Regions from separate parts of the Stenotrophomonas maltophilia complex sp. Om-AH-Sm3 genome, predicted to be linked through region 2. Evidence: riboswitches for the same ligand, from Rfam matches in the RefSeq annotation. Region 2 holds a riboswitch; the other holds the start of a gene.
What was found. Region 2 has a riboswitch for glycine ahead of gcvP (aminomethyl-transferring glycine dehydrogenase). Riboswitches for the same ligand answer to the same signal wherever they lie in the genome.

Region 1 (14,162 bases), on a different contig from region 2:
CGGCTTCGCGCGGTGCACCGTTGGCAGCAGGCAGCGGGTTGATCACGTCATTGCGCGCTGGCGCCTGGTCGGCGCTGGCGCTGACCTTGCCGGCCGGAATCGACAGCTTCACCCGGCGGGTCATCGGCGGGTAGCAGATGCCATCGGTCTGGCAGCCCTGGAAGGTCACCACCAGGGTGCTGTCGACGGCATCAGTGACAGCGCGGCGCAGCGGCAGCGGCACTTCCACCTGGTTGAAGTAGACCGAGACATCGCCGAAGTGCTCGTCGCGATGCGATTGCGCGGCTGGCCAGCGCGGCTTGCCGGCCAGCACGCCGGCGCTGCCTTCCAGCTTCAGCGAGGTGCGGTCGCGATACAGGTAATAGCCGGGCGCTGGGCTGAAGCGCAGCAGCAGGGTGTTGCCGTCGCTGGCGATGGCATCGAAGCCGAACGCCTGTTCCGACGGCAGCGGCAGGGCCTGGCTGTTGTTGGCCGCGCCCGGCAGGCGCAGGCCACCGCTGTTGCCGGCACCGGCCAGCGGGTTATTGAACGGGCTGGCCGCACCGGCACGCGCGGCAGGCACCGCCGCCGCCGCACCGGCGCCCGGCAGGGTGACCTGCACCACGCGCTTCTGCGGCGGGTAGCAGACACCGGCATCGGCGCAGCCCTGATAACGCACTTCCAGGCTGATGGTGCCGGCAGCGTCGGTCGGCGTGCCGGGCAGGGTGGCCAGCAGGCGCTCGCGATAGGTCTCGACCTCGCCGAAGAAATCGTCGTGGTGCTTGTCGCCCTTGGGCATCTGCAGCGCGCCGGCATTGAAGGCCGGGTCGGCTTTGACGCTGGTACGGTGGCGATACAGGTAATAGCCTGGCGCGATCTTGAACTGCAGCTGCACCTGGCCACGTTCGGGGGCAGTGGCGGTCAATGCGAACGCCTGGTCCACCGGCAGCAGGTCTTTCTCATCCAGGGCGAAGGCGGGCAGCGAAAGGCACAACAGGGCGCACAAGGCAGCGCCACGCGCAAACAGAGTCTTCAATCAGTGTCCTCCCGGGTCTGTGCCCGGATCCAATCCAGATACGCCGGCAGGCCGGCCCGGGTTTCGACCGCGATGCACTCCGGGAGTTCATACGGATGCAGTTCGACGATCCGGGCGATTGCGTCATCGACGCGGCTCGAGGTGGTTTTCACCAGCAGCTGCAGCTCCGCGTCGGTGGTCACCTCGCCCTGCCAGCGGTAGGTCGACTGTGCGCCGTCGAGGCGGGTCACGCACGCCGCCAAGCGCTCGCCTACCAGCGCGTGCGCGATGCGCTCGGCACTGGCCCGGTCCGGGCAGGTGGTCAACAGCAGCAGGACGGGATCGACGGTCGACATGACCGTCGAGTATAGGGCCGCCGCCGGGTCAGGGCCCGGCGGCGGCAGTGGACCGCAGCGTTGCGCGGTCAGTTGGCCAGCTGGCAGGTGGCTGGCTTGGCCGAGGTGAACAGGGCCGGGGTCGCCCACTCGGGGTGGTCGATGAACGGGTTGCGATTGCCCTGGAAGCTGTAGACCACGTCATTGCGGGCACGCTCGGCATCATCCGGCGGATCGGACAGGTGCCAGTCGATCAGTGTCGACAGCAGGCCCATGTAGGCCGGCGAACTGCTGGTCTTGACGATCTTGCTGCGGTCGTCGGTCAGCTCCAGGTCCGGCTCGGACTGACCGGTGGCCGCATCCTTGCCACCTTCGTAGCGGATCGCCATGTACATCACCGCACGCGCCATGTCGCCCTTGCGCTTGCCCCACACCTCGAAGGTGCCGGTGTTGCCGTCCGGCGCGCGCACCCAGTTGGAATTGCCCGGGTAGCCACCGCTGCCGCCGCCCTGCCCATTGTTGGCTTCGGTGGCACGCTCGCCGCAGCTGGCATCGCACTTGCCGAACGGCTTGTTGCCACGGTCGGCGTTCCACTGCGCGTCGGTCAGGTACAGCATGTGGGTGTCGGTGTACGGCGCGTAGGGCAGGCCCTTGTCACCGGTGGTGGTGGCAAAGCCCAGCGAGTTCGGCCAGGTGTGCTCGCGGTTGTAGGTCAGGCCGCTGCCGGTGCCCGCACGATCACTGACCTTGGCGTAGCTGCGGTTGCGGTAGGCATCGAGGATGCGGTTCGGGTTGTTCGGATCCTCGTCGGCGATTTCCAGGATGGTCCAGGTGCTGGTGCCCGAGCCGCTGTACGGGTAGGCGGTGTGGCCCTTGATGGTGGCGTGCAGCGAGCAGCGCAGCTGGCTGGGGCTGCTGGTGTTGACCCTGGAGTAGTAGCCGGCCGGCACGCCCGGGTTGCCCGGGTCCGGATTGCCGCCGGTGCTGGCCACGGTGAAGGCGATGCGGCTGTCGGCGGCCGGGTGCGCGCCCAGCAGGTCGGTGATGCGCGCGGCGCGGATGTCGAAGCGGCAGGCTTCACCGGCCACCAGCGCGGTGTTGGTGGACAGCTTCACGCTGCGGCCGCTCGCCGGGAAGGTCAGCGGCACGCTGCCGGAGGTGCCGCAGCTCAGCGCGAACGCGCCGCTGGCCAGGTTCACGGTTTCGCTGAACACCACTTCCAGATCGGCCGCAGCCGGGAAGGTGCTGCTGCCCTGCGCCGGGGTGGTGGTGGACACCGACGGCGGCGTGTTCGGGCCTGGCGTGCCACCGCCGCTGAAAGTCTGGCCGTTGTTGCAGCTGCCGAAGGTCTGGCCGGCCGATTCGGCCCAGGTGAAGTGGGTGTACTGGCTGCCGCTGCCGGTCAGCTGCAACGAGGTGCCCGGCGCGGTGCTGTTGGTCTCGGCTACCGGGATGTTCTGGCTGGTCATGCCGGCGGCAGGGCCACCGGAGGCGGTGATGGCGCCCTCATAGCTGAGGAACTGGACCACTTTGCCACTGGCATCGACCAGGGCGATGCCGTCGGTCGGGCCGTTCTGGATCCCGTTGGTCGGGTAACTGACCACGGCGATGGTGGCGCTGCCGCAGCCGGCGGCGGTGCCGGCCGGGACCGGGGTGTTGGCATAGACGGTGGCGGCGGACGGATTGCTGCCGTTGTAGAGGTACAGGCGGTAGCCGGACAGGTCCTCACCGGCAGTGGCTACGACCTCGATCGCTTCGCCGACGTCACCGGCGGCGGTGCTGTCGTCGTAGTGCAGTTCGTTGATGAAGACCTCGGCCTGGGCCGGCGCAGCGGCCAGCGCCAGCAGGCAGGCAGCGGCAAGCGGGGACAGCAATCGCATCGACTCCTCCTTGTGATTGGGAATGCCGGACCGAGCCTAAGGCCGATCCAGTGACACTTTGTCGTAAATGAACGTCAGATGTCTGACAGTGCGACGCTTGTCACCGAAATTGATCTGGACCGACGCCCTGGCCGAGGCGCGCGGGTGGAAAAATTTTTTTCATTCCGCCCTTGAAAGGGGGCGGCGGGGCTCCATCTCTGCCCTGCTCCCGACGTTGTCGGGTTTCTTCACGTGCGGTTCTGGCACTCGTCTGGGGCGAGTGCTAACATCGCCGGACTTTTTTAGACCAATCAATCACTTAAGAGGTCTCCTATGAGCATCAAGCCGCTGCACGACCGCGTTGTGGTCAAGCCGATCGAAGCCGACGAAATCTCCGCCGGTGGCATCGTCATCCCCGACTCGGCCAAGGAAAAGTCCACCAAGGGTGAGGTCGTGGCCGTCGGCCCGGGCAAGCCGCTGGACAACGGCAACGTGCGCGCGCCGTCGCTGAAGGTCGGCGACAAGGTCATCTACGGCCAGTACGCCGGCAGCTCGTACAAGAGCGAAGGCGTCGAGTACAAGGTCCTGCGCGAAGACGACGTGCTCGCCGTCATCGGCTGAGCCCCGGCGAGACCTGTTCCATCCCCTGATTCCAACACCCAGCCGCCGGGCATGGCCCGGCGCTACCAGATGAGGTAACTGCACATGGCTGCCAAGGATATCCGTTTCGGTGAAGATGCCCGTTCGCGCATGGTGCGCGGCGTGAACGTTCTCGCCAATGCCGTCAAGGCCACCCTGGGCCCGAAGGGCCGCAACGTCGTGCTGGAAAAGAGCTTCGGCGCCCCGACCATCACCAAGGACGGCGTCTCCGTCGCCAAGGAAATCGAACTGGCTGACAAGTTCGAGAACATGGGCGCGCAGATGGTGAAGGAAGTTGCTTCGCGCACCAACGACGATGCCGGCGACGGCACCACCACCGCCACCGTGCTGGCCCAGGCCCTGATCCGCGAAGGCGCCAAGGCCGTGGCCGCCGGCATGAACCCGATGGACCTCAAGCGCGGTATCGACAAGGCCGTGTCGGCCGCCGTCGCCGAGCTGAAGAACATCTCCAAGCCGACCGCCGACGACAAGGCGATTGCCCAGGTCGGTACCATCTCGGCCAACTCGGACGAGTCGATCGGCCAGATCATCGCTGACGCGATGAAGGAAGTCGGCAAGGAAGGCGTCATCACCGTTGAAGAAGGCTCGGGCCTGGACAACGAGCTGGACGTGGTCAAGGGCATGCAGTTCGACCGCGGCTACCTGTCGCCGTACTTCATCAACAACCAGCAGTCGCAGACCGCTGACCTGGATGACCCGTTCATCCTGCTGCACGACAAGAAGATCTCCAACGTCCGCGACCTGCTGCCGGTGCTGGAAGGCGTCGCCAAGGCCGGCAAGCCGCTGCTGATCGTGGCCGAGGAAGTCGAAGGCGAAGCGCTGGCGACCCTGGTGGTCAACACCATCCGTGGCATCGTCAAGGTCGTGGCCGTCAAGGCCCCGGGCTTCGGCGACCGTCGCAAGGCGATGCTGGAAGACATGGCCGTGCTGACCGGCGGCACCGTGATCTCCGAAGAAGTCGGCCTGTCGCTGGAAAAGGCCACCATCAAGGACCTGGGCCGCGCCAAGAAGGTGCAGGTCTCCAAGGAGAACACCACCATCATCGACGGCGTCGGCGACAAGGCCAACGTTGATGCACGCGTGGCGCAGATCAAGACCCAGATCCAGGACACCTCCTCCGATTACGACCGCGAGAAGCTGCAGGAACGCGTGGCCAAGCTGGCCGGCGGTGTTGCCGTGATCAAGGTCGGCGCCTCGACCGAAATCGAGATGAAGGAAAAGAAGGACCGCGTCGACGACGCCCTGCACGCCACCCGTGCAGCCGTTGAAGAAGGCGTGGTCCCGGGCGGCGGTGTTGCCCTGGTCCGCGCGATCACCGCGCTGGCCGGTCTGAAGGGCGCCAACGAAGACCAGAACCACGGCATCCAGATTGCCCTGCGTGCGATGGAAGCCCCGCTGCGCGAGATCGTTGCCAACGCCGGTGACGAGCCGTCGGTCATCATCAACAAGGTCAAGGAAGGCACCGGCAGCTTCGGCTACAACGCGGCCACCGGCGAGTTCGGCGACATGCTGCAGTTCGGCATCCTGGACCCGACCAAGGTGACCCGTTCGGCGCTGCAGAACGCCGCCTCGATCGCTGGCCTGATGATCACCACCGAAGCCATGGTGGCCGAAGCTCCGAAGAAGGACGAGCCGGCCATGGGCGGCGCCGGTGGCATGGGCGGCATGGGTGGCATGGGCGGCATGGACTTCTAAGTCCTCGCCCCTGGCATTGGGATGCCGGCCCTGGGTCGGCATACCTTCCCGTTGTAGAGAAGAACCCTGCCGCAAGGCGGGGTTTTTCTTTTTGGGCGATGCGCGGGCTTGGCCGGACCCGGCCCCGCATGCTCCGCACAGCGTGGTTCCATGGGCGAAAATCGATTATGATTAGGTGCCTAATCACATGGTGGCCGGCATGCTGGAAGCAAAACACACCGCTCTGCTCAAGGAAGCTGCGCGCCGCGGCGAGGTAAACCTGGCCCAGCTGCGCCTGTGCTTCCAACTGCTGTCACTGTCTGCCGCCATCGACCACGACTGCGCCGCACGGCTGGCACCGCATGGCCTCAGCGAAGGCCGCTTCATCGTGTTGTTCCTGCTGCACGGGGCCGGTGGCTCGCTGCCGCCGCATGAGCTGGCCGAGCGTGCCGGCGTGACCCGCGCCACCATCAGTGGCCTGCTCGACGGCCTGCAGCGCGAAGGCCTGCTGCAGCGCCACAGCGATGCCGAAGATGGCCGCCGCCTGCGGATCGTGTTGACCGCACAGGGGACACGCCTCGCCGAGGCGCTGTTCGAGCAGCACACGCAGTGGATCGGGGGCCTGTTCAACGGGCTGGAGGCCGACGAACAGCAGCAGCTTTCACGGTTGCTGCACAAGGTCTGGCAGCACACCGATGCCGGGCAGGAATCCGCTGCATGAGCGCGCCTATTGCGGCCGAACGCCTGCGTGCGCTCAGCACCGGCCGCGTCGCCGCCACCCACCTGGCCGAGTGTCTGGCGGTGGATTTCGCCGCGCTGCTGCAGGTGGTAGCGCCTGCGCTTGCACCGGAAGCGCTGCAACGCATGCAGGATGCTTCAGGCAAGGGCATCACACTGCGCATGGCCTTGGCTGCGCAACTGCTGCGTGAGGCGGGGCAGGGCGATCCCGTGCAATGGCAGGACCATGCGTCCGACACCGTGCGCGGCTGGGCCTGCTACCTGATCGGCAGTGACGCCGGCACGCCCCTGGCAGGGAAGCTGCAGGCGATACGAACGCTGGCCGATGACCCGCACTTCGGCGTGCGCGAATGGGCCTGGCTGGCACTGCGCGCGGACATCGTTGCTGCACCGCTGCAGGCGCTTGGGTACCTGCAACCGTGGACGCAGGAAGTATCGCCGTACCTGCGCCGTTTCGCCTGCGAGGCGCTGCGTCCCCGGGGCGTCCGGGCTACGCATATCGCGCTGTTCAAGCAGCAGCCCCAACACGCAGTGCCGTTGCTGGACGCGTTGGCCGACGACCCCGAGCGCTATGTGCAGGACTCCGTCGGCAATTGGCTCAACGATGCCGGCAAGACGCAGCCGCAATGGCTGCGTGGGCTGTGCGCACGTTGGCAACGCGAGCACCACAGCGATGCCAACGCCTACATCCGCAAACGCGCCATGCGATCACTGCGGTAATGGCGGCCGCTGGCCGGCAATCCCATGAACCTCAAGGAAGAACCGCAATGCCCCACACCTTCATCGAGCTCTACACCGCCACCCCCGCCTGGACGGCGCTCTCGCCCGGACAACGCACCGCCTTCTTCGCCCGCATCGGTGAGGGCATGCAGCGTTTCGACCCGGAATGCATCAGGCCGGTGGCCATGGGCCGCATCGCTACGGACGTGCCGCGTGGCAGCGGCGAGCAGTTCTATGCGGTCTGGCACTGCGCCAGCCGCGAAGCGGCCGACACGCTGGTGGCCGGGATCGCCGCCACCGGCTGGCATGATTACTTCACCACCACCCATGCCATCGGTGAGGTGGACAGCATGGGCCAGCATCTGGCCGACCTGGCCGCGCTCTAGTGGTACGGCGGCGGCCTGCGATCCCCGCCATGGGCGGCACATGCGCCTGTCACCGATACACGGTAAACAGTGCGTTGCCCATGTCCATCCGCAGGGACGTTGATCATGCAGAGCAAGCTCGAGGTCACGCTGTTCGGTCCGCTTGGCGAGTGCCCGGCATTGCAGTTGCCGGGGCAGGAGAACCCGTCGGTGGCCATCCCGGAATCGGCCCTGCGTCGATTGGTCTCCGACCTCTACACCGCACGCTCCCTGCTCAACCCCGAGCAGCTGGACGAGGCCCGGCAGGAGCTGGACCGCGTGCTGGAGCGCTGGGCCGACATCCACGAAGGCCTGCTGCTGGACGTGGAAGTGCATGGCAGATGAGCGACGTTGCACAGCGGCCACCGCGTGCGCTGCGCAGTCAGGCGCATCACTGAACCGCGCCCCCAGTTGCGGATGAAACATTTTGCACTGCGCAAAAGCTGTGCTATCAATAGATCCCATGAACGCAGCCGCTACCCGCTTTTACTGGTATTACTTTCCGAAGCCACTGGCGGAGGAAGGACTGCGCTCACCCTGAAGAAAGCTTCAGACGCATTCCCGAAAGCCGCCAGCGAACCTGGCGGCTTTTTTCATGCCGCCGCGCTGGGGACCCCCAACGTTCCGGAGATCTCCTGCAATGCCCCCGCACACCGACGACCTGCGTATCCGCACCATCGAACCGCTGACACCGCCTGCCCAGCTGCTGGCGATGCTGCCGTGTGACGATGAAGCCTCCGGCACCGTCAGCGCCTCGCGCGCGGCGCTGCACCAGATCCTGCACGGCCGTGACGACCGCCTGGCGGTGGTGGTGGGCCCGTGCTCGATCCACGACCCGAACGCCGCCATCGAGTACGCCCAGCGCCTGAAGCCACTGCGCGACGCGCTGGCAGGCGAGCTGGAAATCGTCATGCGCGTGTACTTCGAGAAGCCACGCACCACGGTGGGCTGGAAGGGCCTGATCAATGACCCGGACCTGGATGGCAGCTTCAGGATCGACAAGGGCCTGCGCATCGCCCGTGGCCTGCTGCGCGACATCAACAAGCTTGGCCTGCCGGCGGGTGTTGAATTCCTCGACGTGATCTCACCGCAGTACATCGCCGATCTGGTGGCGTGGGGCGCGATCGGTGCGCGTACCACCGAAAGCCAGGTGCACCGTGAGCTGGCCTCGGGACTGTCGTGCCCGGTCGGCTTCAAGAACGGCACCGATGGCAACGTGAAGATCGCCGCCGACGCGGTGGGTGCGGCTTCCAATCCGCATCACTTCCTGTCGGTCACCAAGCAGGGCGGCACTGCCATCGTGTCGACCACCGGCAACCCCGATTGCCATGTGATCCTGCGTGGGGGCAAGCAGCCGAACTACGACGCAGCCAGTGTTGCCGACGCCTGCCAGGCGCTGGCCAAGGCCAAGCTGCCGGCGCGCCTGATGATCGATGCCAGCCATGCCAACAGCCTGAAGAACCCGGAGAACCAGCCGAAGGTGATCGAGGACATTGCTGTTCAGCTGGAAGACGGCGAAGAGCGCATCGTGGGCGTGATGATCGAGAGCCATCTGGTCGGGGGCCGCCAGGAACTGGTGGAAGGCCAGCCGCTGGTCTACGGCCAGAGCATCACCGATGGCTGCATCGACTGGGACACCACCGTGACGGTGCTGGAGCGACTGGCCGCGGCCGTGCGCGCCCGTCGCGACGTAAAGGTGTCCGAAGCCGCTTGAGTGCGGCACGTGTGTGGATGGCGGCCAGCGCCTGCGGGGGTGCGGCCGCGATCAGGGCCGGTCGGAGTTGGAGACCGGCCCATCTGCACCGGCGATGCGCCTGGCGCTGCGCATGAGCGACAGCGCTAGGTACATCGCCGGGGTGGTGTGAGACGTAGACCCACGCCATGCGTGGATATCAGCGAGCCACACGGCAGGATTTCGGAAGAGTTGTATGGAGTCCTCCTGCGATTTCGGCCGAAGATGGGGTTCCTCGCCTGACTGGACCCCGCCAATGCGTGTTTTCCCGGATGACAACTTTCTGGATTCAGCTTGTCGGTCGATTTCCGGTGAAGCTGCCAAGGCGCTCGTGAGCTTGAAAGGCGGGCGAATCGCTGAAGATGCCGTATCTGTCATCGAAGACTGGTTTGAGCCGTCCCTCGAGAAGGCGCGCCTGCTGGCGGATCTTGATGAAAGAATCAGGATCCACAGCAGCGAAGGGGACGAGGGGCTGCTGCGGCCTGCGCTGAAGGCCCGGGCGGTGATCGCGGCATCTCCCGAGCCCGCGCCCGATGACTACGAGCCTTCATTCAAAGTAGTGCCTGCGACAACGCTAGGTGGCGACTGGAAATCCGACTGCGAGACCGACTGCGTGATTGTCGATGGTGATCTGATCGCAGACGGCACGCTGATACTGAACGATCTGAGCGAGACGCTCTGCGTGATCGTACTGGGGAGCCTCAGGGCCCGGAATCTCGACTGTGGTGGTTGGGTGTTCGTGCGTGATGAGCTGGAATGCGATCATCTGTACGCGTGCTCACTCAATGATGGGATTCTGTCCGTAGGTGGCAACATCACTGTTCAGACCTTCCTCGAGACCGGCACCTACACACAAGTGGCGGGGCACCTGACCGCTAGCTACCTCGGCAGCACCCACAACTCCATTGACGTGGAGGGCAAAGTGAACTGCCCGGGCTTCGATAGGCGATCTGATAGCGACTACTTGTGCCAATGGATTGATCCTGCGCTGCTGGAAGTCGACGATTCCGGCGCCGATTGGGGATGCGGACCCCAACGGTATCCGTCGGCTGACTATCCAGAGCGGATACGCGCGGGGGGCAGCCCCATGAAGTTCATGCTCTAGATCCACGCCATGCGTGGATACCGCTCTTCTGTAGCGCCGGGCCATGCCCGGCGAACACGCCATCGTTCAATGCACTTCGTCGTGGTACACGAACTTCGGCATTTCCCAGCGGTAGTGGATCGCCAGCAGGCGCAGCGCGAAGCCGCCGCCGAGGCAGCATAGGATTGCGGTGGCATCGGCCACGCCCCAGTGCAGCAGCAACAGGTAGGCCGCGCCGGTCAGCAGCGCGATGATCGCGTACAGCTCCTTCTGGAAGATGAGTGGTACCTCGTTGCAGAGGATGTCGCGCAGCACGCCGCCGAACGCGCCGGTCAGCATGCCGGCAATCAGCACGATGGGCATCGCATGGCCGGCTTCGCGCGCGATCGAGCAGCCGATCAGGGTGAAGGCGATCAGGCCCAGGCCGTCGAGTACCAGGAAGGTGCGGCGGAAGTGGTGCATCCAACGTGCGACCCAGGTGGCGATCAGCGCCGCGCATACGGTGAAGCCCAGGTACTCGGGATGCTTCACCCAGCCCAGCGGATAGTGGCCGAGCAGGATGTCGCGCAGTGATCCGCCGCCGAGGGCGGTCACGCAGGCGATCATGACCACACCGAACAGGTCCATGCGGCGGCGGCCTGCGGACAGTGCGCCAGTCATGGCCTCGGCGGAAATGGCAATCAGGTAGATGATGGACAGCAGCATGGGACAGGCTCCGGGCGCGGTGGGGCCGGCCATGCGCGACTACCGCCAGTGCCTGCGCAATGACGGGATGACGATGACCGGTGCCGCTCCCGCTGTCCTTTTGCCTGAGAGTTCAGCGGCGTAGGCCGCGTGCCCCTTCGGCGGATCGTCCCGGGCGTGCCCGGTGACCTCTCTCCAGCTCGGCGAGTCGAATGCATGGTTGGTGGGATTCTAGCCCACCGGCCTGAGCGATCATGGGAGCCTGCGCCTTCGGCGGGCGCCAGCGCGGCGCCACTCTCCTGCATTCGGGCGCCAGTATATCCGCTGCAGTGCAGCACGGCATAATCCGGGCATGGCCCCGTCCCTCCGCCCGTGGTTCCTGTACCTGCTCGAATGCCGCGACGGCAGCTATTACGCCGGCATCAGCACCGACGTGGACGCGCGTTTCGCCGCCCACCAGGCCGGCAAGGGCGCGCGCTACACCCGGGCCCGGCCACCGCTGCGCGTGCTGGCCGTGCGCGAATACCCGGACCGGGCCGCCGCCTCGCGGGCCGAGTGGCAACTCAAGCAGCAGCCGCGCGAACGCAAGCTGGCCTGGCTGCAGGCGCCGGATCCCGCGCTTCTGTAGGGCCGAGCCCACGCTCGGCTGTTGTTGCTGCTGCCTGATGGTGAAGCCGAGCATGGGCCCGGCTCTACAGTAGATCCACGCCATGCGTGGATGCGGCTTGCACATGCCATGATCGCCCAGCCCTCAGCGCTGGAGACCCGGATGTCCACGATCGCCCTGCTGTTCGCTCTTTCCGCAGCAACGAGCCCCGCCGCCGACCCGGCCACCCTCGCGGCCATCGAAGCCACCTGCCATGACTACGTCGATGGCCAGCTGGAGGCGGACCCACAGCGCGTCGCCCGTTCCCTGCACCCGGACCTGGCCAAGCGCGCTGTGCTCGGCGATACACCCGACGAACGCCTGGGCCTGCGCCGGATGTCGAAGGAAGAACTGGTCTCGCTGACGAAGCAGGGCGCGTTGAGGACCCCGAAGGATCAATGGGATCGTCGCTGCACGGTGCTGGACGTGTGACCGGCAACGCGGCCTCGGTGCGACTGGAAACCCCGTGGTTTGTCGACTACTTCCACATGGGCCGTTTCGACCAGCGCTGGGTCATCGTCAACGCGCTGTGGTACCCGAAACCGAAGGCACAGTGAGCGATGCGTGCCGCCGTCAAAGCATGGATCTCCGTTGTCGTGCTGGTCGCCGGTATCGCGCTGCTGCCTGGCCTGCTGTATCTGCTCGGGCTGGCATTGGTAGACGGTCGGCCGACGCCGGCGGACCGCGCACCCAGTGGTATGGCTGCGTGCAGCAGTGAACCACGCGCGGGATACCAGCCGATGAATCCCTGGCGTTTCGCCGCGCAGTTCTTCGACAAGGACGGGATGAAGAAGAAGGTGCCGGAAGTGGAGCGGGAGGCCTTCTGGATTGCCCGGCGCCACCTGTGGCGGCAACCGCAGCGCGGCATGCTGCGCTGGCAGCTCAGCAGTACCGCATTGACGATCTGGATCACCCGGCATTGGAGTGCCGCGCAGATTGCCGACACCGCGAGGAAGGAGGACTTCTGCCGGACCTGGTCGAAACGGCGGGTGCCCGGTGGCCCGATGAAACGGTAGATCCACGCGGTGTGCGAATGGTCCTACTCTCCGCTCCGCTGTGTCGTATACGGCACTAAAGTGAATTCGTAGCACGAAACCTCTCGTTTGCCGCTGAGCAACTTGTCTGGAAGTCGCGACTGCGAAAAATCACCTTATCCCAGACGCCCGGCTTGATTTCATCCCGGTCTGTGGCCAGGCACAGTGGGTGGAATAGTTGCCACGAAAGTTGAATTGCGGAAGGCTGATGCCATCAGACAGACAGCACACTCATGAGAAAGCAGATCAGATGCATTGTTTCGAGCGAATCTCCGGGTGTCAGCAGAACGCTCGATATCTTTGAAATTAACCGTATGTTGGACTGCTACCTGCAGACGAAGATCGATCAGGTGAACGTTGCGGATCTGGGAGGTTGGCGATTGCAGATGTTCGTCGTCATCCGGAACACCGATTCCATTGGAGTTTTCAAACGCACGAGGCGATACCCCTCCGGCATGGAGTTCTTGGTCAGTATTTCGGTTCCGGTTCCCAGCATCAAGGTCGTGGAGTACGGCCTGCCCGACCATGCCATGTATGGATTAGGCTTCTTCCATCCCGTGAATGAAGCGAAGTCCCACGTCATCAATCCGCAGTTTGCAGACTACGCAGGGCTGCAGGAGTACTTCGTGGGTAGCGCTGAGCGTGCTATCGACATGGCATTTGATTTGGGCTTCAAGTGCAACGGGAAAGTGATTCGATACGTTGCTTGACGAGAGCGGCGGGAAGCACAGCAACCATTCCTGACTACGGCTTCTCAAAAATGCAGGAGGCTGACGCATGGATGAAGATGGGGGATGTGCGGGTACTCATCCACGCATGGCGTGGATCTACTGCAAGGGGTCAGAGTCCTTGATTGAGGTCGTCGTGAACGGCATCTCGGAACTGTTCGGGGCATCAGAGCGCGGCCGGCGCTCGATCACTTATGTCGCTTTTGGTACATAAGTGCCTTTCAGGATCTATTCGCCCCAGCCGCTATTGATGAGTCTTGGCGCGGAAGAGAGTGCAGAAGGACAGGGGATTTCTGGTTGCAGCTTCACTCAGCACCTTGTGCGTGCCTTCGCGCATTGAGTGGAACAATGGCTAGATCAATCGCCTTTTGGCAAGTTGTGATTCCGGGCCTTATTGGGGGAATGCTCATGTCGCCGCAGATCAGATGCCTCATTTCGAGTGAATCCCCAGGCATCAGTGCAATGCTCATGCCACAGCAGATCAGAAGCTTCACTTCGAGTGAATCAGGCATCACTGGTGTGCTGGACTGGGCTGAAACCAGCGACAAGGTGAGTCGATTCCTGGAGGCGAAGATCCAACAGGTAAACATCATCGACCTGGAAGGATGGCGACTGCTGATGGGCGTGACGATCTGCAACACTGACGCCATTGGAATCTTCAAGCGCGCGAGGCGATTTCCTTCCGACAAGGAGTTCGAGGTGAGTATCTCGATTCCCGTGCCCTGCATCGAGGTCGTGGAGTACGGCCTGCCCGACCATGCCATGTATGGACTAGGCTTCTTCCATCCCGTGAATGAAGCGAAGTCCCACGTCATCAATCCGCAGTTTGCAGACTACGCAGGGCTGCAGGAGTACATCGTCGGTAGCGCG
Region 2 (14,162 bases):
GCAGATCCCGGACCACCACCTGCGCAGTCCACGTGCCTTTGGGATCACCGGCCTCGGCGACGAACTTCAGGTGCAGGTTGGTCATGTACAGCAGGTTTGGCGGGCCGGTCAGGGCGGCGGTGAAACAGGGAACATCGCGTTCGTCGATACTGGTACTGCCGTCCGGGCGCAGCATGCGCAGATCGCAGTGCACCTTGGGTACGCGGTTCTCGTCCAGTTGCGGGTTGGAGAGGAATGTCAGCAGGAACAACTCACCGCCCAGGTGGACTTCGTTGGCCTCGTTGAAGCCGGGAGTGGTCTCCGGCGGGGTCTCCCACTTGGCCCGCCAGTCGGCATCGGAAGTGACCAGCAGCGATGCCGCGAAGCCGCCGCTGGATTTCATGGCATCGGTCTCCGTCAACGCCTTGCCATCCCCATTTATCCAACCATCGCTGGCGGAGCTGTTCAGTGGCAGCATCATGGCCAGCGCGCAGGTCCATCGCATCAACGGCTCTCCCGGGTAGCCGCGTCCCGCGGCAGAGCGGGTAGTATTGCCCAACATTGGCCGGCAAAGCAGCAGGACAGCCGGAGCAGGGGTTCCGTTGCCTGCCGATGTGGGTGATGCTTGCCAGCAAAGGAGGTGGCATGGGAATCGGGAGCGAGGAAACGCCGATCTGTTTCCCTGCATCGGCCGCGCCGCAGCACGTGCTGATGCTGCCCGGTCTGGATGGCTCCAGCAGGCTGTCGCCCCCGTTCCTGTCGGCACTCCAGGCTTACGGTCTGACAACGCAGGCGATCACGCTGCCCGCGCAGGGACCGCAGGATCACGCCACGCTTGCCCAACGGCTGTGGTCGCAGCTGCCCAGTCGTCCCTTCATCCTGCTCGCCGAGTCTTTCTCGGGCCCGTTGGCTGTTGAACTGGCCACGCGCCATCCCACCGGGCTGCGCGGACTGGTGCTTGCAGCGACCTTTGCGCGTCGGCCGGTGCCACTGCCGGCAGCCAGCGCAGCCCTGCTGTCGCCGGCCTGGCCGCTGCCTCCCGTGGCATTGCTGGCGCGCCTGTTGCTGGGGCCGTGGTACACCCGCGGGCACACGTCGATGCTGCGCGATGCGTTGGCCAGGACTCCGACGAGCACGTTGCGGCAACGCGCCGCAGCGACCCTGCGGGTCGACGTGCGTGCATTGCTGCCAGCAATCCAGGTGCCGACGCTGTGCCTGCACGCGTGCCACGACCGCCTGCTGTGGCCGCCCAGCGTGGCCGAGCTGCAGGCCCTGTTGCCCGATGCCCGCCATGTGTCGTTGGAGGGGCCACATCTGCTGCTGCAGGCGCGTGCCGACGCAGCTGCAGCCGAAGTGGCCGCGTGGATGAGGACGTTGCCGCGTTGAACGATGCGCTCAGCTGCGGGCGCGGGTACGTGCCGCTTTCCTGGCCGCCACCTTGCGCACGGTCTTCTTCGCCGCACGGGTCTTGGCCGCCTTCTTCGCTGCAGCACTGCGCGAGGTGGCTGTACCGGCCTTCTTGACCGCTGTCTTCTTTGCGGCCTTCTTGGCGGCCGTCTTACGAGCCGGTGCCTTCTTTGCCGCCGCCTTCTTCGCAGGCGCCTTCTTCGCGGCCGTCGCCTTGGTCGTGGCCTTTTTTGCGGCTGACTTCCTGGCAGGCGCCTTGCTGGCCGCCTTTTTGCTCGCCGCCTTCTTCGTACCCTTGCGTGCGCTGCCGCTACGTTTGCCGCCACCGTCCTGCTTGTTCACGGTGGCCCAGGCGATGCGCTCGGCGGTGCCTTCACTTGCGCCGCGCTCGCGCTCGCTGTCCTCGATGTGCTCGGCCTGGCGCTTCTGTTTCTCGGTATATGCGGATTTGTCACCACGGGGCATGACGGTTCTCCTGTTGTAGTGGTCAGGCCAGCAGGCGCAGCTTCGGTTCACGCGCTCATTGGCGGGTGGCGGCCGCCGCCAGGAAGGCCTTGGCGTCTTCCGCTTCGACGATGCCGGCATCGTTGCCGACCCGCGCCGCCTTCAGCAGCGTCTGGCCGCCTGCGTCGCTGGCGATGGCCTTCAGGTGCGCCCACGCCTGGCTGACGAATTCGACGGCTGCACTCTCTTTCGACAAGGCCTTCGCGGCTTCCGGGCTGAGCACCACGGCCACCGCATCGAACACAGCCGATGGCGTGCCCGCCAGTTGCCCATCCGCCGCCTGCATCGCCCCATCGCTCAGCGTGGCGCCTCCCACTTTTGGTGCCACCAGCTTCACCTCCGCACCTGCCTTCCGAGCGGCCTTGCTCAGGCTGGCGATCACGCGGGCATCGGAGCCCTCATCGAACAGGACGCCGATGCAGCGACCCTGCAGGATGGGCTTGTTGCGCCCGATCACGCGCACCTCGGGAGCGGGGGGCATGTCCCGCACCGGGGTAGCAGTCGGCGCCGCGTCGGGCAGTGCAGGCAACGCCAGACCATCGGCCACGCGCCGGGCCAGCGATTCGTCGATGTTGCGCAGGTGGCTGACGGTGCGCACCCGCACCTTCAGCGTTTCCACCTTGGACAACTCGAAGACCAGCGCCGATGCCAGGTGCGCCTGCTCCGGCTTTTCAAGGCTGCGGAAGAACATCCGGGCCTGGCTGTAGTGGTCGGCGAAACTCTCCGCACGCGTGCGGCCCTTGCGGCCATCGTCGGCGCTGGCATGGCTGCGGAAACCGGCCGGTGTCTCGCGCGGGGTGTCGTCCTGCAGCGAGCTGGGATCGTAGGCCACGCGGCCCTTGGGCACCTGCATCTGCATGTGGCCGTCGCGGTGGTGATTGGCGAACGGGCACTTCGGGGCATTCACCGGGATCTGGTGGAAGTTCGGGCCGCCAAGTCGCAGCAGCTGGGTGTCCAGGTAGGAGAACAGGCGGCCCTGGAGCAGCGGATCATTGCTGAAGTCGATGCCCGGAGGCACGTTGGCCGGGCAGAAGGCTACCTGCTCGGTCTCGGCGAAGAAGTTGTCCGGCCAGCGGTCCAGCACCATGCGCCCGATCACCTGCAACGGCACCAGCGATTCGGGGATGATCTTGGTCGGGTCCAGATGATCGAACGGGAATGCGTCGGCCTCTTCTTCGGTGAACAGCTGCACCGCCAGCTCCCACTCGGGAAAGTCGCCGCGCTGGATGGCCTCGAACAGGTCACGGCGATGGAAGTCGTTGTCGGCTGACTGCAGCTTCAGCGCTTCGTCCCAGACCGTTGACTGGATGCCCAGCTTCGGCCGCCAGTGGAACTTAACGAACGTCGACTCGCCGGCCTCGTTCAGCAGGCGGAAGCTGTGCACGCCGAAGCCTTCGATCATGCGCAGCGAGCGCGGAATGGCACGGTCGCTCATTGCCCACATGATCATATGCATTGATTCGGGCATCAGCGAAATGAAGTCCCAGAAGGTGTCGTGGGCCGTGGCGGCCTGTGGGAACGCACGGTCCGGTTCCATCTTCACCGCGTGCACCAGGTCCGGGAATTTCATGGCGTCCTGGATGAAGAACACCGGGATGTTGTTGCCAACCAGATCCCAGTTGCCCTCCTTGGTATAGAACTTGACCGCGAAGCCGCGCACGTCGCGCGGGGTGTCCACCGAGCCTGCGCCACCGGCCACGGTCGAGAAGCGGGTGAACACGGGCGTCTTCACGCCTACCTCGGTCAGGATGCGCGCCCGGGTGTGGGCGGCCAGAGACCGGGTCAACTCGAAGTAGCCATGTGCCGCGCTGCCACGTGCGTGCACGATGCGCTCGGGAATGCGTTCGTGATCGAAGTGGGTGATCTTCTCGCGCAGGAGGAAGTCCTCTAGCAGCGTGGGCCCTCGGGGCCCCTGCCGCAGGGAGTTCTGGTTGTCCGCCACCGGGATGCCCTGATCGGTGGTCATCACCGGATGGGTGCCCCCGGCCTGCTGGTGCAGTTCATCGCCGTCGCCCCGGCGGTGGTTTTCGGCAGGGGCGATTGAGCGCTTGCCGGTCGGCTTGCTGGCGGCCATTGACGTTGGCTCCGAATCATCAGAAGGAACCACGACACTGGAACCAGCCCCGTTAAACCGAGGTCCGGCAGAGGTGAACGTACAGGCAAAAGCAGGCTCGGGTATGCTTGCCCCATGCGAGTCGAGCCCGCCGACATCGAAGCCCTGTTCGACGCCATCCCGGACGTGCTGTTCTTCATCAAGGACCGCCAGGGGCGGTACACCCACGTCAACCAGACCATGCTGCGACGGCTGGGCCTGCGCGCGCGCAAGGACGTGATCGGGCGCACGGCAGCCGAGATCTACCCGACCGGCCTCAGCGCGGACTATGTCGACCAGGACGCCCGCGTGCTGTCCGGCGAGGTGATCGAGAACCTGATGGAGCTGCACCTGTTCGCCAACCGCGAACCGGGCTGGTGCCTGACCTGCAAGCGACCGCTGCTGGTCGATGGCGCCATCGAGGGCCTGATCGGCATTTCCCGCGACCTGGGCCAGAAGGACAGCCTGGGCGCCCAGTACGAGCAGCTGCGGCTGGCCCTGGCCCACCTCAACGCGCACTACGCCGAGAACGTGCGCATGCAGACCCTGCTGGACATCACCGGCTTCTCGCTGTCCAAGCTGGAACGCAGTTTCCGCAAGGTGTTCCAGATGACCCCGCAGCAGGTGCTGACCCGGCTGCGGATCCAGATGGCCATGCACCTGTTGCATGGCGACGACAGCATTGCCTGCATCGGGCAGGCCTGCGGTTTCAGCGACCAGAGTGCCTTCACCCGCAAGTTCAAGGCTGAAACCGGTTTCTCGCCGCGCGCCTATCGCGCCCGTATCGGCGGCAACGTCGGCGAGCCCGCACTGGCCTGAGCCGCCTGCTGCGCTGTGCCTATCCCCGTGGGCACGGGACAGGGTAAGGTGTCGCCCCTGTAGCCCGCCGCCAGCCCCGCCGATGCCCAACTCGATTCCGACCGCTTCGCCGTCCCGCCTCGGACATTCGCTCAAGCCCCGCCAGCTGATCATGATGGGCCTGGGCAGTGCCATCGGCGCCGGCCTGTTCCTCGGCTCGGGCGTGGGTGTGCAGGCGGCCGGTCCGGCGGTTCTGGTCTCGTATCTGGTCGCTGGCGCGCTGGTGATCATCGTGATGAACGCACTGGGCGAGATGGCGGCGGCCAAACCGACCAGCGGCGCGTTCTCGGTGTACGCCGCCGATGCCATGGGCGCCACCGCTGGCGCCACGGTCGGCTGGTTGTGGTGGGTGCAGCTGGTGATCGTGATCGCCGCCGAGGCGGTCGGTGCGGCCGGGTTGCTTGCCACGGTCTGGCCGGTGGTGCCGGTGCCGATGGCTGCGTTGGCCTTCATGCTGTTCTTCACTGCGATCAACCTGCTCGGGGTGAAGAACTTCGGCGAGTTCGAATTCTGGTTCGCCATCCTGAAAGTGGCGGCGATCCTGGCCTTCATTGGCATCGGCGTGGCACTGCTGATGGGCTGGCTGCCGCAGGTCACCTCACCTGGCCTGAGCAACTTCACCGAACACGGTGGTTTCGCACCGAAGGGCCTGGCCGGGATCGGTGCGGCGCTGCTGGTTGTCGTTTTTGCCTTCGGTGGCACCGAAATCGTTGCCGTTGCGGCGGCCGAAACCGAAGATCCCGAACGCAGCATCGCCCGTGCCATCCGTACCGTGGCCTGGCGCATCCTGGTGTTCTACATCGGCTCGCTGAGCGTGATCATCGCCGTGGTGCCCTGGACCAGCGAAGCACTGAAGTCGCCCTTTGCCGCCGTGCTGGACATCGCGCGCATTCCGGGCGCCGGCACTGCGATCACCCTGATCGCGGTGATCGCGCTGCTGTCGGCACTCAATGCCAACCTCTACGGCGCCTCGCGCATGATGTATTCGCTGGCGCAGCGCCGCGAGGCGCCGGCGGTGCTGGGCTGGACCGATCCGCGCCAGGTGCCGGTGATCGCCGTGCTGGCCAGCGTGCTGTTCGGTTTCGCTGCGACGGTGATGGAACTGCTGTTCCCGGACCGGGTGCTGCCGGTACTGCTCAACATCGTCGGTTCCACCTGCCTGCTGGTGTGGACGCTGTCGCTGGTTTCGCAGCTGGTACTGCGCCGCCGCGCCGATCGCCTGGGTACCCGCCTGCCGTTCCGCATGGCCGGTTTCCCGTGGCTGACCTGCTGCGCGCTGGCGATCCTGGCGTTGATCTTCGGCCTGCTGCTGAGTGAGTCGCACACCCGCCTGCAGTTCCTGTCGATGGTGGCGTTGACCGCCACGATTGCCGCCGGCAGCGCCATCGCACGGCGCATGCGCCAGGCGTGACTGCCGCTGTAGAACCCAACCTACGGTCGGCCGCGGTTGCCGTGGTTTCTGTAGAGCCGACCCTGTGGTTGGCTGCTGTTCGCGTAGCCGCCAGCCGAGCGCGGGCTCGGCTCTACAGCAGGCATACATCCGCCGTGCCATCCTGATCGCGTGGGCCGCCAGCGGCCCGTCGACCAGGAGTACCGCATGCTGCGCAGCCGTCCCTTCCTGATGTTCACCGGCCAGGCCGAGGCCGCCCTGGCCCTGTACGCCGAAGCCTTCGCCGATTTCCGCCTGCTGGCCCTGCAACGCCACCCCGAGGGGGCCGGCGCCGGCGTGCCCGGCCAGGTCCGCCAGGCGATCTTCCTGCTCGGTGGCACGCATTACCTGTGCTTTGACAGCCTGGACGTGCACGATTTCACCTTCTCGCCGTCGATCTCGTTGTTCGTCGAGTGTTCCGGTGCCGAGCAGTTCGAACGTGCGGCACGTGTGCTGGGCGAGGGCGGCCATTGGCTGATGCCGGTGGGTGATTACGACTTCAGCAATCGCTACGGCTGGGTGCAGGACCGCTTCGGGGTGTCGTGGCAGCTGAGCCTGGGGCAGATGCCGGACCCGTGATCGGGTAATTGTGGGTGTGGACCCTGGTCCACACGCCCTCATGAAAACGGCCCGCTTGCGCGGGCCGTTTTCTTTATCGATGCAGTGAGGAATCAAGCCTCGACTTCATCATCCTTGTAGGCATCGACCGGGATGCAGGCGCACATCACGTTCTTGTCACCGTACACGTTGTCGACGCGTGCCACCGGCGGCCAGTACTTGCTCTGCTTCAGGCTGGCCAGCGGGAAGGCGGCCAGTTCGCGCGGATAGGCGTGGGTCCACTCGCTGGCGGTCACCGCGGTGGCGGTGTGAGGGGCGTTCTTCAGCGGGTTGTCCTCGCGGTCCAGGCGACCGTCTTCGATCGCGCTGATTTCCTCTCGGATCTGGATCATCGCGTTGATGAAACGGTCCAGCTCGTGCAGCGACTCGCTCTCGGTTGGCTCGACCATCAGCGTGCCGGCCACCGGGAAGCTCAGGGTCGGGGCGTGGAAGCCGAAGTCGATCAGGCGCTTGGCGACGTCCTCGGCACCGATGCCGCTGGTCTTCTCCAGCGGGCGCACGTCCAGGATGCACTCGTGCGCCACCAGGCCGTTACGGCCGGTGTACAGCGTCTTGAAGTGCGGAGCCAGGCGCTTGGCAATGTAGTTGGCGTTGAGCTGCGCGACCTGGGTGGCCTTGCGCAGGCCTTCGCGGCCCATCATCGCGATGTACATCCAGCTGATCGGCAGGATCGAAGCACTGCCGAAGCTGGCCGCGCTGACCATGCCGACCGGGCCGTTTTCACCCAGCTTGCCCGGCAGGAACGGGGCCAGGTGCTCCTTGACCGCGCACGGGCCCACGCCCGGGCCACCACCGCCGTGCGGGATGCAGAAGGTCTTGTGCAGGTTCAGGTGCGAAACGTCCGAACCCCACTTGCCCGGCTTGGCCACGCCGACCAGGGCGTTCATGTTGGCGCCGTCGGTGTACACCTGGCCGCCGTGCTTGTGGATGATCTCGCAGATCTCGACCACCTCTTCCTCGAACACGCCGTGCGTGGACGGGTAGGTCATCATGATCGCGGCCAGGCGGTCGCTGTACTTCTCGGCGTTGAGGCGGATGTCCTCGACGTCGACGTTGCCGTTGGCATCGGTCTTGGTCACCACGACCTTCATGCCGCACATCTGCGCCGAGGCCGGGTTGGTGCCGTGCGCCGAGTCCGGGATCAGGCAGATGTCGCGGTGGCCTTCGCCGCGCGAGCGGTGGTAGGCACGGATCGCCAGCAGGCCGGCGTACTCGCCCTGCGCGCCGGAGTTCGGCTGCAGGCTGACCGCGTCGTAGCCGGTGCATTCGACCAGCATCGCTTCCAGCGTGTCGATCAGTTCCTTGTAGCCCAGCGCCTGGTCGGCCGGCACCAGCGGGTGGATCTGCGAGAACTCCGGCCAGGTCACCGGGATCATCTCGGCGGTGGCGTTGAGCTTCATGGTGCACGAGCCCAGCGGGATCATCGTGCGGTCCATCGCCAGGTCCTTGTCGGCCAGCGAACGCAGGTAGCGCAGCAGTTCGTGCTCGCTGTGGTGGGTGTTGAACACCGGGTGGGTCAGGAACGCGGACTGGCGCAGCAGGCCCGCCGGCAGCGCGTCGGCGGTGCTGGCGTCCAGCGCCTCGACGTCAGCCTGCGCGCCGAACACGGCGGCCAGCGCGACCACGTCGGCGCGGGTGGCGGTCTCGTCCAGGCTGATGCCGACCGAGTCGCTGTCGATCGCCCGCAGGTTGTAACCGGCGGCGCGTGCCTTGGCGTGGATCTCATCGGCATGCACGCCGGTGATGTGCAGGGTGTCGAAGAAGTCGCCACCGACCTGCACGCCGGCGTTGCGCAGTGCCGCAGCCAGGATCGAGGCCAGGCGGTGGGTGCGCCGGGCGATGCGGGTCAGGCCTTCCGGACCATGGTAGACCGCATACATCGAGGCCATCACCGCCAGCAGCACCTGTGCGGTACAGATGTTGGAGGTGGCCTTCTCGCGGCGGATGTGCTGCTCGCGGGTCTGCAGGGTCAGGCGGTAGGCCGGGTTGCCCTGGGCATCGACCGAAACGCCGATCAGGCGGCCCGGCATCGAGCGCTTGTAGGCGTCACGGCAGGCCATGAACGCGGCGTGCGGGCCGCCGAAGCCGAACGGCACGCCGAAACGCTGGCTGTTGCCGACCACGATGTCCGCGCCCCATTCGCCCGGTGCGGCCAGCAGGGTCAGCGCCAGCAGGTCGGTGGCCACGGCCACCAGGCCGCCGCGTGCGTGCACGGCCTCGACCAGGGCCTTGTAATCGCCGATCTGGCCGAAGGTGTCCGGGTACTGCAGCAGCAGGCCGAAGGCTTCCGCTTCCAGTGCTTCGGCCGGGGTGCCGACGCGCAGCACGATACCCATCGGTTCAGCGCGGGTACGCAGCAGTTCCAGGGTCTGCGGGTGCACGGCGTCGTGCACGAAGAAGGTGTCCGACTTCGACTTGGCCGAACGCTTGGCCAGGGTCATCGCTTCAGCGGCGGCGGTGGCTTCGTCCAGCAGCGAGGCGTTGGCGATCTCCATGCCGGTCAGGTCGGCGCACAGGGTCTGGAAGTTGATCAGCGCTTCCATGCGGCCCTGCGAGATCTCGGCCTGGTACGGGGTGTAGGCGGTGTACCAGGCCGGGTTTTCCAGGATGTTGCGCAGGATCACGTTCGGGGTGTGGGTACCGTAGTAGCCCTGGCCGATGAAGCTGCGCAGCACGGTGTTCTTGTCGGCGATCGCGCGGATCTTCGCAAGTGCCTGCACTTCGGTCATCGACTCCGGCAGCGCCAGCGGCGCCGGCGACTTGATCTTGGCCGGCACGATGGCATCGGTCATCGCATCCAGCGACGCGTGGCCGACGACGTCGAGCATCTGCGCGATCTCGGCATCGTTGGGGCCGATGTGGCGCTCGACGAACGCATTGTGGTGCTCGAGCTCACGCAGGGAAGGGGTGTTCTGGGACATGGCGAAGGATCCGTCAGGAAAGGGCACACGCACGGGCACAAGCCGCCGGTCGGCGGTCTGCGGGGCGCCCCTCTGTCCTTTTGCCTGAGAGTTTAAAAGCGCGGCGGACCGCAGCTTCGTGCCCCTTCGGCGCCGGATCGAACCGGTCTCTCCAGAGTTCTGTTACGGGTGGTATCGGGCCTGAGCGATTACGGGCGTTGCGCCTTCGGCAGCGGTGTTCCGCTTCTCCCACCGTGTTGCCCGCCGATTATAGCCCGTTGCGGGCCCGCTGGCCGTCTACGGGCCTGGCCGCTGCGCCTGAATGGCCGATGGCCCGGACGTGCGTTTTGTGCATCGCTGCATGGCATCAGGCGCAATCCCCACCTATGATGGCCAGATACCCGAATTCATCTGGCGCCCTCCCTGCAGACGGGGACCGGCGCCCGCCGTGCGTGCCGCGCATGGCCCTGCCGGACGCCTTTCCCATGACAGCCGCTGTTGCTCCGTCCACCCGCCGCATGGCCCTGCTGCTTGCCGGCCTGGCCATGTTCGGCCCGTTCTCGATCGACACCATCTTCCCGGCCTTCCCGCAGCTGGCCCGGCGCCTGGCGGTGGACGAGGTGGCGGTGCAGCAGACCATCAGCGTGTACCTGCTGTTCTACGGCCTGATGAGCCTGGCGCACGGCCCGCTGTCCGACGCCTGGGGCCGCAAGCGGGTGATCCTCGGTGGACTGGTGGTGTTCGTCGGCGCCTCGGTGGGCTGCGCACTGTCCACCGACCTGACCACGCTGCTGGCCTTCCGCGCGCTGCAGGGCCTGTCGGCGGGTGTCGGCATGATCGTCGGCCGCGCGGTGATCCGCGACCTGTACCACGGCCATGACGCGCAGCGGCTGATGAGCCAGGTGTCCATGCTGTTCGGCATCGCCCCGGCCATCGCGCCGATCATCGGTGGCTGGATCCTGCTCAGTGGCGCGGGATGGCCGCTGATCTTCTGGTTCCTGGTGGTGTTCGGGCTGGTCCTGCTGGCGGCCACTGCACGCTACCTGCCCGAGACCCATCCGGTCGAAGCGCGCGTGCCGTTGTCACCGCGCGCGTTGATGCGTGATTACGTGCGCATCGGTTTCAATCCACGCTTCCTGCGCCTGGCGCTGGCCGGCAGCATCGGCTTTGGTGGAATCTTCCTGTACATCTCCTCGGCGCCGGTGTTCGTGATGCAGCACCTGCACCTGGGCGAGGGCGGGTTTGCCTGGTTGTTCATCCCGACCATCGGCGGCATGACCACCGGCTCATTCCTGTCCGGGCGCATGGCCGGGCACACCACGCCCACCCGCCAGGTCTCCATTGGTTTCGGCCTGTGCGCATTGTCGGTGCTGTTGAACGTTGGCTACGTGGTGCTGTCGCCACAGTTCGTACTGCCATGGGCGGTACTGCCGATCTTCCTGGGGGGCATGGGCATGGCGCTGATCTTCCCGATCCTGGCGCTGGCGGTACTGGACATGTACCCGCATCAGCGCGGCCTGGCCTCGTCGCTGCAGGCCTTTGTGCAGCTGATGATCAGCACCGTGGTGGCCGGCGTGGTGTCACCACTGCTGAGCGGTAGCCCGCTGCACCTGGCACTGGGCCAGGCGGCGTTCTTCGGCGCCGGTTTCGTGTTCTGGTACTGGGAACACCAGCGCGAGCGTGCGGCGCAGGCAGCCTGCACGGGTCACTGAGCAGCGCGCAGGGGTAGGGCGGGCCGCGATGCCCGAAACACTTGCGGCAGGGAACGGCCGGACTAGGCTGGGCACTCCAGCCAGCCGGTGCGTGGATGCACGACAGCCAGCCGATCCGATGTCGTTGCATGAGGTTTCCCCCAAATGGCTGCGCAGCAGACCTACCGCCTGTTCGAGGTGGCGCTGAAGGAGCGCCGCGTTCTTTCCCCTTCCCTGGATCGCATGGTGTTCACCGGCGCCGACGTGGCGCGGATGAAGACCGAAGGCCCGGACCAGCGCATCAAGGTGTTCTTCCCCTTGCCCGGGCAGGACCTGCCGCAGGTGCCCTGCGGCGAGGACTGGTATCCGCGCTACCGGGCGCTGCCGGACGATCAGCGCCCGCCGATGCGCACCTACACCATCCGCCAGCTGCGTGCAGAGCTGGGCGAGGTCGATGTTGATTTCGTGCTGCATGGCGAGACCGGGCCGGCCTCACGCTGGGCCATCCATGCACGCCCCGGCGACCGTGTGGTGTTGCTGGCTCCCGATGCCGACTGCGCCGACAGCAGTGAAGGTTGGGAATGGAAGCCGCCGGCCGGCGTCGGCCAGGTGCTGCTGGTGGCCGATGAAACCGCGTTACCGGCGGTGGCTGGCATTCTTGAGGAACTGGCGGCCATGGTGGATCCGCCGCGTACGCTGGCCTTGCTGGAAGTGGCGCAGGCCGGCGACGCGGTGCCGCTGAAGGCACCGGCTACCGCCGAGCTGGTCTGGCTGCCACGCGGGCGCGCGGCGTACGGGGCGCCGCTGTTGCAGGCGGTGCAGGCGCGGCTGGCAGCCGCCTCGAGCGTGGCCGCTGGCGACGAACTGGAAGAGATCGACGTTGACGCGCAGATCCTCTGGGAACAGGCCGATGCCAGCGTGGCCGGGCCGCTGTATGCCTGGGTGGCAGGCGAAGCGGGGGCGGTGATGGCGATCCGTCGCCATCTGGTCCGCGACTGCGGGCTGGACCGCCGCGCGATCACCTTCATGGGCTACTGGCGGCACGGCAAAGTGCTGGATTGAGGGGGTGTGAAGCGGCGTGGCGGGTGGGGTGCGCTATCCTTGCGCCCCCCTCGCAGCGGTATTGCACCATGTCCACCAGCTCCAAGACCCGCCGCGACCAGCGCCGTCGCCAGGAAAAGCAGGCCGCCAACAAGGCCGCTGCCCAGGCCTCGCCGGTGGAGCCGCATGCCGAACTGCGCGACGCGCAGCGCACCCTGCTGGCCGGTGTCGTGCGCCGCGACGGCGAATGGGTGCTGGGCATGGACGGCCGTATCGCCGGCCACAGTGACTCCGCCGCACAGGTACTGGCGCTGATCATGCAGGCCGGTGAACTGCACGAGCGCAACGGCACGCCGGTGCGCCTGATGTACTCCGATGCGCTGCGCGACGCCGCGCACGCCGAAGCGAAAGAGAAGGGCCAGACCTTCGAGCAATTCAAGGCGGAACTGGCCGCGGCGATGGCGGCGAAGAAGGACAGCTGACAGGCATTCCGGAAAAGCCGGCCGCTGGGTCTTCATCGCGTAGCTGCCGGCCAGCGGCCGGCGCTACAGAAAGGGGCGGATCCTTGCGGACCCGCCCCTTTTCTCATTTCGCCGCCGGGGCGGCGTTGGCCTGCCAGCCACACATCTGGCCTCCGTTCTGCTGCTTCAGCCACTCGTTGACCGGAGTGAAGTACTCGGTCATCGGCGACGAGACGCCATGAGGCGATTTTCACTTGTGTCCTGAGTTGAAAGCGTCAGCGCAACGACCGCTTACCTTGGCAAGGTACGGAACGACTACTCCGTTCTCAGAAACTCTATTTCATGACGGCGGGCTGGATCGCTGGAAACTCGAAGCATCTGGACGTGGGACAGGTCACAGATGCAGATTTTCCGGAATTTCCTTACAGAAGTGTCATGCGAGATAGAAGTGATGTCCGTGGAGAAAAGGTGGATAAAAGGATGCGTGCAATCCAACTTCATGCGCGCCAACCTTCACAATGGACGAGAGGTGCTGTGCCTTGAAATCCATCGAAGAGCTCTACTTCGAGTTTGACCTCAACGGCTACGTCATCCTCCGTGGCGTCCTTGACCCCGAGCATATTTGCAGACTTCAGCAGTACTGGTCGCAACACCTGGAGAACGGGCCACTTCATGACGTCAATCTGGACTGGGGTGACGAGTGGCGGCAGCTGGTTGACCCAGAGCCGGTCTTCTGCTTCCTGACAGCTGTGTTCAGGGGGCGGTTCCGTATGGACCACATGTTCTGTGCCAGCGAGAGATTTGTGAGCAGCGCAGGTAACCTACACCATCACGCAGACATGTTCGACGAAGGCATCTACTACTGGGTGCGGAATGGCCGTGTCCACGCAGGTCTCATAGGTGTTCAGTACGCGCTGACTGACAACGGGATCTCCCACAATCACTTCTGCTGCATTCCCGGCTCTCACCGCGCAAACTTTCCGGTGCCGGACGCGTGCCGGCAGCTCGAGGGCAATGAGCTGTTGCGGCACATCCCTCTTGATGCGGGTGACGCGTTGGTATTCTCAGAGGCGCTGGTTCATGGCACGTACGCTGTGGCAGGATCAAGCCAGCGGCGTGCCGTTTTCGCGCGCTATATGAACAATCACTCGTATTTCCGCCGGCCGCCTGAGCACACGGCGT

Region 1: linked by a shared signal. The riboswitch ahead of AC10QF_RS02825 (trimeric intracellular cation channel family protein) and the one ahead of gcvP (aminomethyl-transferring glycine dehydrogenase) in region 2 are both predicted to bind glycine.

The regions. Positions count from the first base shown of each region.
Region 1 is NZ_JBYBLQ010000002.1:30,029-44,190, reverse strand. Features, by position in the region: gene AC10QF_RS02880 (protein-disulfide reductase DsbD family protein) at 1-1,015, opposite strand, end outside; gene cutA (divalent-cation tolerance protein CutA) at 1,012-1,350, opposite strand; gene AC10QF_RS02870 (endonuclease) at 1,419-3,209, opposite strand; gene AC10QF_RS02865 (co-chaperone GroES) at 3,522-3,809, shown strand; gene groL (chaperonin GroEL) at 3,894-5,543, shown strand; gene AC10QF_RS02855 (MarR family winged helix-turn-helix transcriptional regulator) at 5,743-6,243, shown strand; gene AC10QF_RS02850 (DNA alkylation repair protein) at 6,240-6,980, shown strand; gene AC10QF_RS02845 (DUF6616 family protein) at 7,028-7,366, shown strand; gene AC10QF_RS02840 (hypothetical protein) at 7,472-7,729, shown strand; gene AC10QF_RS02835 (3-deoxy-7-phosphoheptulonate synthase) at 8,025-9,098, shown strand; gene AC10QF_RS02830 (hypothetical protein) at 9,373-10,221, shown strand; gene AC10QF_RS02825 (trimeric intracellular cation channel family protein) at 10,288-10,905, opposite strand; glycine riboswitch at 10,990-11,093, opposite strand; glycine riboswitch at 11,107-11,196, opposite strand; gene AC10QF_RS02820 (GIY-YIG nuclease family protein) at 11,237-11,512, shown strand; partial or broken gene AC10QF_RS02815 (nuclear transport factor 2 family protein) at 11,654-12,087, shown strand; gene AC10QF_RS02810 (hypothetical protein) at 12,091-12,546, shown strand; gene imm9 (Imm9 family immunity protein) at 12,798-13,274, shown strand; gene imm9 (Imm9 family immunity protein) at 13,701-14,162, shown strand, end outside.
Region 2 is NZ_JBYBLQ010000015.1:74,267-88,428, forward strand. Features, by position in the region: gene AC10QF_RS16530 (hypothetical protein) at 1-382, opposite strand, end outside; gene AC10QF_RS16535 (alpha/beta fold hydrolase) at 625-1,365, shown strand; gene AC10QF_RS16540 (hypothetical protein) at 1,375-1,851, opposite strand; gene AC10QF_RS16545 (catalase) at 1,907-3,964, opposite strand; gene AC10QF_RS16550 (helix-turn-helix transcriptional regulator) at 4,079-4,801, shown strand; gene AC10QF_RS16555 (amino acid permease) at 4,884-6,251, shown strand; gene AC10QF_RS16560 (VOC family protein) at 6,438-6,848, shown strand; gene gcvP (aminomethyl-transferring glycine dehydrogenase) at 6,941-9,808, opposite strand; glycine riboswitch at 9,871-9,973, opposite strand; gene AC10QF_RS16570 (multidrug effflux MFS transporter) at 10,273-11,499, shown strand; gene AC10QF_RS16575 (siderophore-interacting protein) at 11,644-12,540, shown strand; gene AC10QF_RS16580 (hypothetical protein) at 12,609-13,001, shown strand; gene AC10QF_RS16585 (phytanoyl-CoA dioxygenase family protein) at 13,520-14,162, shown strand, end outside.